4 regions of the Pseudomonas promysalinigenes genome follow, and region 2 is predicted to be linked to each of the others. Evidence: predicted binding sites of a transcription regulator. Region 2 holds the regulator's gene; each other region holds the start of a gene.
The links. The regulator FliA, encoded in region 2, starts transcription of late flagellar genes. The targets are predictions, from matches to a motif close to CTAAAGTTTNNNNNNNNNNNGCCGNTAA.

Region 1: HU725_RS03655 (methyl-accepting chemotaxis protein) is a predicted target of FliA. The motif match lies at 1,393-1,420, and genes of this name have one in related genera.
Region 3: HU725_RS11960 (methyl-accepting chemotaxis protein) is a predicted target of FliA. The motif match lies at 1,383-1,410, and genes of this name have one in related genera.
Region 4: HU725_RS23015 (methyl-accepting chemotaxis protein) is a predicted target of FliA. The motif match lies at 981-1,008, and genes of this name have one in related genera.

Annotation. Positions count from the first base shown of each region.
Region 1 is NZ_CP077094.1:782,068-784,270, forward strand. It holds gene HU725_RS03655 (methyl-accepting chemotaxis protein) at 1-1,307, opposite strand, end outside; gene ypfJ (KPN_02809 family neutral zinc metallopeptidase) at 1,473-2,203, opposite strand, start outside.
Region 2 is NZ_CP077094.1:3,470,727-3,472,929, forward strand. It holds gene HU725_RS15860 (protein phosphatase CheZ) at 1-16, opposite strand, end outside; gene HU725_RS15865 (chemotaxis response regulator CheY) at 36-410, opposite strand; gene fliA (RNA polymerase sigma factor FliA) at 518-1,258, opposite strand; gene fleN (flagellar synthesis regulator FleN) at 1,255-2,088, opposite strand; gene flhF (flagellar biosynthesis GTPase FlhF) at 2,182-2,203, opposite strand, start outside.
Region 3 is NZ_CP077094.1:2,643,633-2,645,835, forward strand. It holds gene HU725_RS11960 (methyl-accepting chemotaxis protein) at 1-1,326, opposite strand, end outside; gene pmrG (lipopolysaccharide core heptose(II)-phosphate phosphatase PmrG) at 1,547-2,203, shown strand, end outside.
Region 4 is NZ_CP077094.1:4,213,558-4,215,760, reverse strand. It holds gene HU725_RS19090 (glycosyltransferase family 4 protein) at 1-872, opposite strand, end outside; gene HU725_RS23015 (methyl-accepting chemotaxis protein) at 1,051-2,203, shown strand, end outside.

The sequences.
Region 1 (2,203 bases), 2.4 Mb from region 2:
CGGTCACCAGCACGGGCCTCGCCATCGGCACCGGTGGCCGCCTGCGAGGCTTGCTCTGCGTTGCGCGCCACTTCCTGAACGGTGGCGGCCATTTCATGCATGGCGGTGGCGACCTGGTCGGTTTCGACCTTCTGGCTGTTGGCGCCGGCGCTGGTCTGTTCGGTCACCGCCGACAGCTCTTCGGCGGCACTGGCGATCTGAGTGACGCCGTCGCGGATGCCACTGATCAGCTCGCGCAGGGTTGTGCCCATGCGCGCGATGCCTTGTTGCAGGGCTCCCAGCTCGTCACGGCGAGTGACTCGCAGTTCATGGGTCAGGTCGCCACCGGCAATGCGCTCCACAGCTTGCAGGGTATCGCGCAACGGGCGGGTGATCTGCCGGGTGATGACCACTGCAGCAATTACCCCCGCCAACAATGCCAGCAGCGTGGCGATGATCTGCAGGCTGCGTGCCTGTGCGCTTTCGGCGTCGCGGCGCTCAAGCTGGATTTGGTACAGCGCGTCACTGCGCTTGACGATGTCGGCGCCCTGAACCGTCATTTCCGCACGGGCCACCGTGATCGCTGCGACCGCATCACGGAACTGGCGCACGGCATCGCGGTACGCCAACACGGCCTGTTCGAACTGCTGCACACGAGCCCCTTCGGCGGGCAGCTGAAGCTTGAGCGTCTCGATGTTGGCCAGCGAGCCTTCCAACTGCCGCAGGGCGGCTTGCTCGTTGCTGGCCGTGTTCTCGGCGATGTAGCCACGCACATCGATGCGCACCTGCAGCAATTGCTGGCGCGCCTTGCTGATCAGCTGATACTGAGCCAGGCGTACGCTGTCCGCTTCGGGGCGCGACATCACCTCTTGGCTCAGGGCATCCATGGCCTCATCGGCCCGGGTTGCCGACACATCCATGGCCTTGCGGGCCGCCAGCGAGCTGTCGTAGCCGGCGCGCATCTTGCTCAGCGATACCTTGTACTCGCTGATGGTCTGCCCCAGCGCCTTGAGGAGTTCGACGTTGGCTGGGCTTGTGAAGGTGGTTGCCAGGTAGGCCTGCTGTTTGCTGAATACATCCAGTTTGGCTTGGGTGTTGGCAGCAGCAGCATCATCGCCGTTGGCGATCATGTATTGCAGGCGCGCTACGCGCAGGTCGGTCAGGTCCTTGTTGAGCTGGCCGATGTCGCCCATCCAGTTGCTGCGGTCGATCAGGCTGCCCAGGCTGGTCCAGCCGGTCAAGGCCAGTAGGCCGGTAAGAACCAGCACCAGGCCAAAGCCTAGGCCGAGTTTAAGGTTGACGCTGATATTGGCAAACCAGCTATTCATGCACGCTCTCCAGAAAATTCATACGCTCACTTGATCTTCGATCGCAGGGCGTTGTTGTTCTGGGGCCTGCTGAATCGTGCAGGGGTTATCGGCACGCGGAGGGTAAAGCTGAATCGCTTTTTCAGTTGATTTCGAGTCGGGGCCGACAGGCGGCGGCCCCAGCTCTTAGAGGTTGCGTGCGCTGAAAGTATCGCAGCTGTTGACATCGCCCTGTGCGAACCCGGTTTTGAACCAACGCACGCGCTGCGCCGAGGTGCCATGGGTGAACGAGTCGGGCACCACGCGGCCCTGGCCCTGCTGTTGCAGCCGATCATCGCCAATGGCATTGGCGGCGTTGAGGGCCTCGTCGACATCCCCGGGTTCGAGCCAGTTCAGCCGCTTCTGGGCCTGGTACGCCCACACCCCAGCCAGGCAGTCTGCCTGCAATTCCTGGCGCACCAGCAAGCCGTTGTCACCCTCCATGCGTTGGCCGCTGCGCCGCGCAGCATCGACTTTGGCCGAGACGCCCAAGAGGGTTTGCACATGGTGGCCGATCTCGTGTGCGATGACGTAGGCCTGAGCAAAATCACCGGCTGCAGCGAAGCGAGTCTCCATTTCACGGAAGAACGACATGTCCAGGTATACCCGTTGGTCCGCTGGACAGTAGAACGGCCCGACGGCTGCTGAAGCAAAGCCGCAGGCAGAATTGACCTGCCCGCTGAACAGAACCAGCTTAGGGTCGCGGTATTGTTTGCCGGCCTGAGCGAACAAGGCTTTCCAAGTGTCCTCGGTGTCACCCAGGATCGAGGCGACGAATTGCGCCTGCTCGTCATTGGCAGGCGGCGCTTTGCCACCGGCCCCGCTAGGTGCGGCCTGGTGCTGCTGTTGCTCCATTTGCCCTGTGAGCTGGCCAAGAA
Region 2 (2,203 bases):
ACTGTTTTGATTCCATGGCGCCCCCCTGAGGTGTCTCAGCCGTTGACGCGTTCGAAGATCTTCTCGATCTTTTCTTTGAGCACCTGGGCGGTGAACGGCTTGACCACGTAACCATTTACGCCGGCCTGCGCCGCTTCGATGATCTGGTCGCGCTTGGCTTCAGCGGTCACCATCAGCACCGGCATGGTTTTCAGGCGGTCATGGGCCCGGACTTTGCGCAGCAGGTCGATGCCGGACATACCTGGCATGTTCCAGTCCGTCACCAGAAAGTCGTAATGGCCGCTTTCGAGCATCGGCAGCGCGGTGGTGCCGTCATCGGCTTCATCGGTGTTGGTGAAGCCCAGATCACGCAACAGGTTCTTAATGATCCGCCGCATCGTCGAGAAGTCGTCAACGATGAGGATTTTCATGTCTTTGTTCAAGTAGACCTCCAAGCAGTCTCAAACGCGCTCGGCCCCGAGCACGCGTATTCATCTAATTCGGTACAACGTGGAAACGACTGCAACGATACCTTGGCTCAACGCGCCCGCCATTCCCCCAGGCGGCTGCGCAGGCGCGCGGCGCATTGGCTGTGCAACTGGCTGACACGCGACTCGCTGACCCCCAGTACCTCGCCAATTTCCTTAAGGTTCAGCTCTTCGTCGTAGTACAGCGCCAACACCAGCCGCTCACGCTCCGGCAGGTTGGCGATCGCATCGGTCAAGGCAGCCTGGAAGCGCTCGTCTTCAAGGTCGCGCGACGGCTCGATCTGGCCACTGGCGCCGTCCTCGTGCAGCCCTTCATGCTCGCCGTCCTGCAACAGGTCGTCGAAGCTGAACAGCCGGCTTCCCAAGGTATCGTTCAAAATCCCGTAGTAATCATCGAGACTCAATTGGAGTTCGGCAGCAACTTCATGATCTTTAGCGTCACGGCCAGTTCTTGCTTCCACGGCACGCATCGCATCACTGACCATGCGCGTATTACGGTGCACCGAACGGGGTGCCCAATCGCCCTTGCGGACCTCATCGAGCATCGCCCCGCGGATGCGAATACCCGCGTAGGTTTCGAAGCTCGCCCCCTTGCTGGCGTCGTACTTGTTCGCCACTTCCAGCAGCCCGATCATGCCGGCCTGGATCAGGTCCTCGACCTGGACGCTGGCAGGCAGCCTTGCCAGCAAGTGGTAGGCAATGCGCTTGACCAGTGGCGCGTAGCGCTCGACCAGTTCGAACTGGGCATCCTTGGACGCCTTGCTGTACATCTTGAAGCCGCTGGCATTCATAACACGGGCCCTGCACTGGTGGGCTGCACCAAACGCTCGACGAAGAACTCGAGGTGCCCGCGCGGGTTGGCTGGCAGCGGCCAGCTGTCGACCTTCTGCGCAATGGCTTTGAATGCCAGGGCGCACTTGGAGCGAGGGAAGGCCTCGTAAACCGCGCGTTGCTTCTGCACCGCCTTGCGCACGCTTTCGTCGTAAGGCACGGCGCCCACGTATTGTAGGGCTACGTCAAGGAAGCGGTCGGTGACCTTGGTCAACTTGGCGAACAGGTTGCGCCCTTCCTGCGGGCTCTGCGCCATGTTGGCCAAAACCCGGAAGCGGTTCATGCCGTAGTCGCGATTGAGCAGCTTGATCAGTGCATAGGCGTCGGTGATCGAGGTCGGCTCGTCGCACACCACCAGCAGCACTTCCTGGGCGGCGCGGACGAAGCTGACTACCGAGTCACCAATCCCTGCAGCAGTGTCGATCACCAGCACATCGAGGTTGTCGCCAACCTCGCTGAAGGCCTGAATCAGCCCGGCATGCTGAGCCGGCGCCAGATGCACCATGCTCTGGGTGCCGGAGGCAGCGGGCACGATGCGCACACCGCCAGGCCCCTGCAAAATCACATCACGCAGCTCGCAGCGCCCTTCGATGACATCGGCCAGGGTGCGTTTCGGGGTGAGGCCCAGCAGCACGTCGACGTTGGCAAGGCCTAGGTCGGCGTCCAGCAGCATCACCCGGCGGCCGAGCTCGGCCAGCGCCAGAGACAGGTTCACTGAAACGTTAGTTTTGCCGACGCCACCTTTACCACCGGTGACGGCGATCACCTGTACGGGATGCATGCTACCCATGTTTATTGTTTACCTTGTTTCGCTTGGTCCCAAGCCACACGCGGGGCAGCACTTGAGCCCCCGAAATGTAGGTACTTTGCATACGTTTCATCCTCAACCCGCGCGCCGCGGATTG
Region 3 (2,203 bases), 830 kb from region 2:
ACTGTTGATCCAACGCGCCATATCGCCGGTTTCATCATTGGCCAGGGCTTGTGGATCCAGACGCTGGCGTAGATTACCTTCACCTTCGGCAATGGTACGTAGTACACCGCTCATGCCATTGAGCCGCGCAGCCAAGCGTTTGGGCCCCAGAGCACTGAATGTCAGCGTGGCGATGAGCATGCCCAGGGCCGCAATGGCATCGTTCCACCCCTGGGGCAGCCCGGCGTAATGCTGAACCAGAAAGTTGCAGCCAAATAGGCCAGCCATAATCGCCACATAGGGCTTCATCAGCCCGTAACTGAGCGAGCGTCTGCGGTACACCTCCTCAAGGTCGGCTTCACACATCATGCCCCAGCGGTCGGGTGAGCCAGGCAGCTGGAAGGTAACGCCTTTGCCTACCACCGGCACATGCCGATAGTCCGAGTAGCCTGGGTAAGTCACGAACAGGTTGGCGCCATGGCGAATGGTTTCCCGCACGCCGGGGTGCAATTGGCCAGTCGATGGGTCGGTAAAGCGCAGCTCAAGCTCGGTATGACGGCGGACCTGCACCGTACTCCATGGAGTACGCACGCCGCCCTTGAGGTTCTCGCCATGGGTGAAGGTGCCATCCTCGAAACGCGAGCGCGACAACGCAGTGCCTGGCTCGATGGTTGGGTCAAAACGTGCTTGGGCCATGAACAAATAGTTGTCGCCAGATTCGGCGTATATATGCCCGGCTTCACGCTGGATGAGATCGCCGAGCACATCGTTGGGCACACGGCCGCAAAGGCAGCCTACGGTGGTACCACCGCGTTGGATCGGTTGATAGAACATTAACGTGACTTCATCGTGAAAGCGTGAGGAAGACGGCCCGATTTGCAACGTCAACGGGTCGCTGTACGGCCCGTGCAGGAAAGGCGCCTTCAAGCCTTCGGCCAAGGCATCAAGCTGTGCGCTTTTCGAGTTGCCGCGCCCATCCCAGGTAGACACCATCACATCACCCGTCAGGTCCACCACACACAGCTCGGAAAAATCTTCAGCCTGGGCCAGCTTGTCCACTAGTAGCGCGCGGTCGGCCTGCGTGGAGCTCTGCGCTAATTGCTGCGCCAGCTCTGCCAGGTGCTCCCACTGCTCACTGGCCCAGTTGTGCAGCAACTTTACGCGGGTCTGTGCAATTGCCTCGAAGGTCTGTTCGATTACTGGGTAATGCGTGCGGTTGAGCCGGCAAGCCCAGGCCATCTTGAGCTTGCCCGCACTACCGAACCACGGCAACCAACGTTTTTCTTTAGAAGACAACTGCATGGAACGGCTTGAAAGCGACATTTTATTCACCACATGCGACATCATATGGCCAAGTGATAGCAATTTGTACGCCAACTCGTATGCAAGCTAACGATCTGGCATTAACGGTCCTTGGACCCCACGCTCGAGCACCAACTCGGTGCGCATTGCTCGATATGCACCGTCAGTGGGCCCCCTGCCGGCAAGATAATTTTCACACCCACTTCACTGAGGGGCCACAACACCGAAGATAAGGTGCTGCCAGCCTTATCCTTGGAGTGACAGCATGCTGGAACATGTAATCGCGTTACCCCTACGCAGGCTGCACCTTAAAAGTCGCAAGCTGCCGATCATCTGGCTGCTTGCCATGCTGGTGGCAGCGTCCGCACTGGGCCTCATGCATGGCTTGCCCTCCCGCGTCACCAACCTGGGTAGCTCGCAAGCCCTGCCCGAGGGTATCCGTAGCGCTTGGAACAGCGGCGATATGATCCTTCTGGTTCGCCATGCCGAACGCTGCGACCGCTCCAATCATGCCTGCCTGAGCGACTCTGCCGGCATTACCGTGGACGGCAGCCGGGCCTCTGCTACGGTCGGTGACGGTATACGCCATTTGGGCCTGGTCGGTGCCGACATCTTCACCAGCCCCGAAGCGCGCACCCAGCAGACCGCCTCGTTCGCCTTCGGCAAAGCTGTCGAAACTCAACAGTGGCTGGCGCGCTGCGACAGCAGCTTTGCCGATGCCGTGTTGGCTCATAAAAGAGAGGGGCATAACCTGGTGCTGGTCACCCACAGCGGCTGTATCGACCACCTGGAGCGTAAGTTTGGCGTAGCCGGTGGCGAACGCTCTGCTGGCTATGCCAGTACCCTATTCGTCAGCAGTTCAACCCATGGCAAAGCTCACTTGCTCGGGCAGCTCAATGCCAATCAGTGGCCAGCATTCACC
Region 4 (2,203 bases), 740 kb from region 2:
AAGGTTTCGGTCAGGCTCGGAAACAGAAACACATCACCACTGGCGTAATGCTCGGCCAGGGCCTCCCCGCGCTGGGCACCGCAGAACACCGCACCTGGAAGCTGCTGCTCGAGGCTGGCCCGTTGCGGGCCGTCGCCGACCACCACAAGCCGTAGATGCCGTTGTGGGTGAGCGTTTTGCATCTTTTGCAGGCACGGGCCCAATAGCGCCAGGTTCTTCTCCGCAGCCAGGCGCCCAACGTGCAGTACGGCAATGTCGTCGCTCCCAAGGCCCCAGCGCTCACGTAGCGCCTGGCTACGGCGTGCTGGGTTGAACAGGCCAGCGTCCACCCCACGGGTCAGCAGAGCCAGGCGTTCGAAGCCACGGCGTTGCAGGGCCAGGCACTGGCTCACGCTGGGTACGAGCGTGGTAGCGGTGCGGCGGTGAAACCAGCGTAGGTAATGTGTGAGCAGCCGTGCCAGCAGGCCAAGGCCGTACTTGCTGCAATATTGCGCAAAATTGGTGTGAAAACCGCTGACCACCGCCACCCCCAGGCGCCTTGCCGCGCGCAGGGCGCTCAGGCCCAATGGCCCTTCTGTAGCGATGTAAAGCACGTCAGGGCGTTGCCTGCGCCAATGGCGGATCAGCTTGTGCATCGACACTTCACCCCATTGCAGGCCGGGGTAACCCGGCAGCGCCCAGCCACGGCACAGCAACAGGCTTTGCATATCGCCGGTCCATGGCTCGTTCGCTTGCCGCGGACGAACGATCTGAACGTGGTGGCCGCGCTGTCGCAAGCCTTCACTGAGGTGGCCGAGTGTGTTGGCCACGCCGTTGATTTCGGGCGGGAAGGTTTCGCTGACCAGTGCGATGCGTAGTGCGCGTGTATTCATGGCAAAAGTCTGTGCCCGCTGCATTGCGCTCGAATGACAGGCGTGTGACGCGCATGTGACGCCGGATTGTCGGCGGGCGAGGCCCTCAGAATATTTCTTTTTGGAGTGCTCAAGGGCAGCCTGGCGCAGCCGATGAAGTTGCATCCTAATCGGTCAGATGCGCTCCGGGAGAGCGGTGATGTTCAACAGCAAGCTCAAGAATGAAATCCAGCAACTGCGCGAAGAGCTGAAGGCTATCGAGCAGGTCAAGAATAGCCTCGACAGTGAAATGCTGGTGCTGCACCTCGACCCGCAGGGGCGCATCGAGCAGGTCAACGGCAACTTCGAGAGCGAGATGCTCTACCGCGCCGAGCAACTGATTGGCCGCAACATCGAGGATATCGTGCCGGCGCATGTGAAACAGCTGGATTTCTACCAGCGCATGAAACAGGCCATCAGCCGTGGCGAACATCTCAACGGCGCTTTCCGCCTGCTGCGCGGCAACGGCCAGGAGGCATGGCTACGTTCGATCCTGCAGCCGGTGAAAAGTACCGATGGGCGGCTCAGATATTTCACTATGCACTCCAGTGATCTGACTCGCACCATCGAAGCTTCCCGAGAGCATGAAAGCCTGATCAAGGCGCTGATGCGCTCCACTGCGGTCATCGAGTTCAACCTCGACGGTGAAGTGCTCACGGCCAATGATCGCTTTCTGCAAACGGTGGGCTACAGCCTGGACCAGGTCCGAGGCAAACATCACCGGATGTTCTGCGAACCAGCGCAGGCCAACTCTGCCGATTATCAGGCGTTCTGGGATAAGCTGCGCCGCGGCGAATACGTGGCTGATCGTTTCAAGCGTATTGACGCCCACGGGCGTACGGTCTGGCTGGAAGCCTCCTACAACCCGATCTTCGATGCCCACGATGTGCTGTACAAGGTGGTCAAGTTCGCCACCGTGATCACCGACCAGGTCAATCAGGAGCAGGCTGTGGCGCACGCCGCCGACATTGCCTACAACACCTCGCTTGAGACCGATAGCAGCGCCCGCAAGGCTACCGAGGTGGTCACCCAGACCGTCGAAGTTATGCGCGGCCTGGAAGGCTCCATGCAAAACGCTGCCAACGGCATCGAGGCGTTGGACAAGCAGTCCAAGGTGATCGGCGCAATCATCAAGACCATCAGCGACATTGCCGGGCAGACCAACCTGCTGGCGCTCAATGCCGCCATCGAAGCTGCGCGCGCGGGTGAGCAGGGCCGGGGTTTCGCCGTCGTGGCCGATGAAGTGCGACAGTTGGCATCTCGTACCAGCAGCGCCACCGAGGAAATCGCCAGGGTTGTGCAGCAGAATGAGC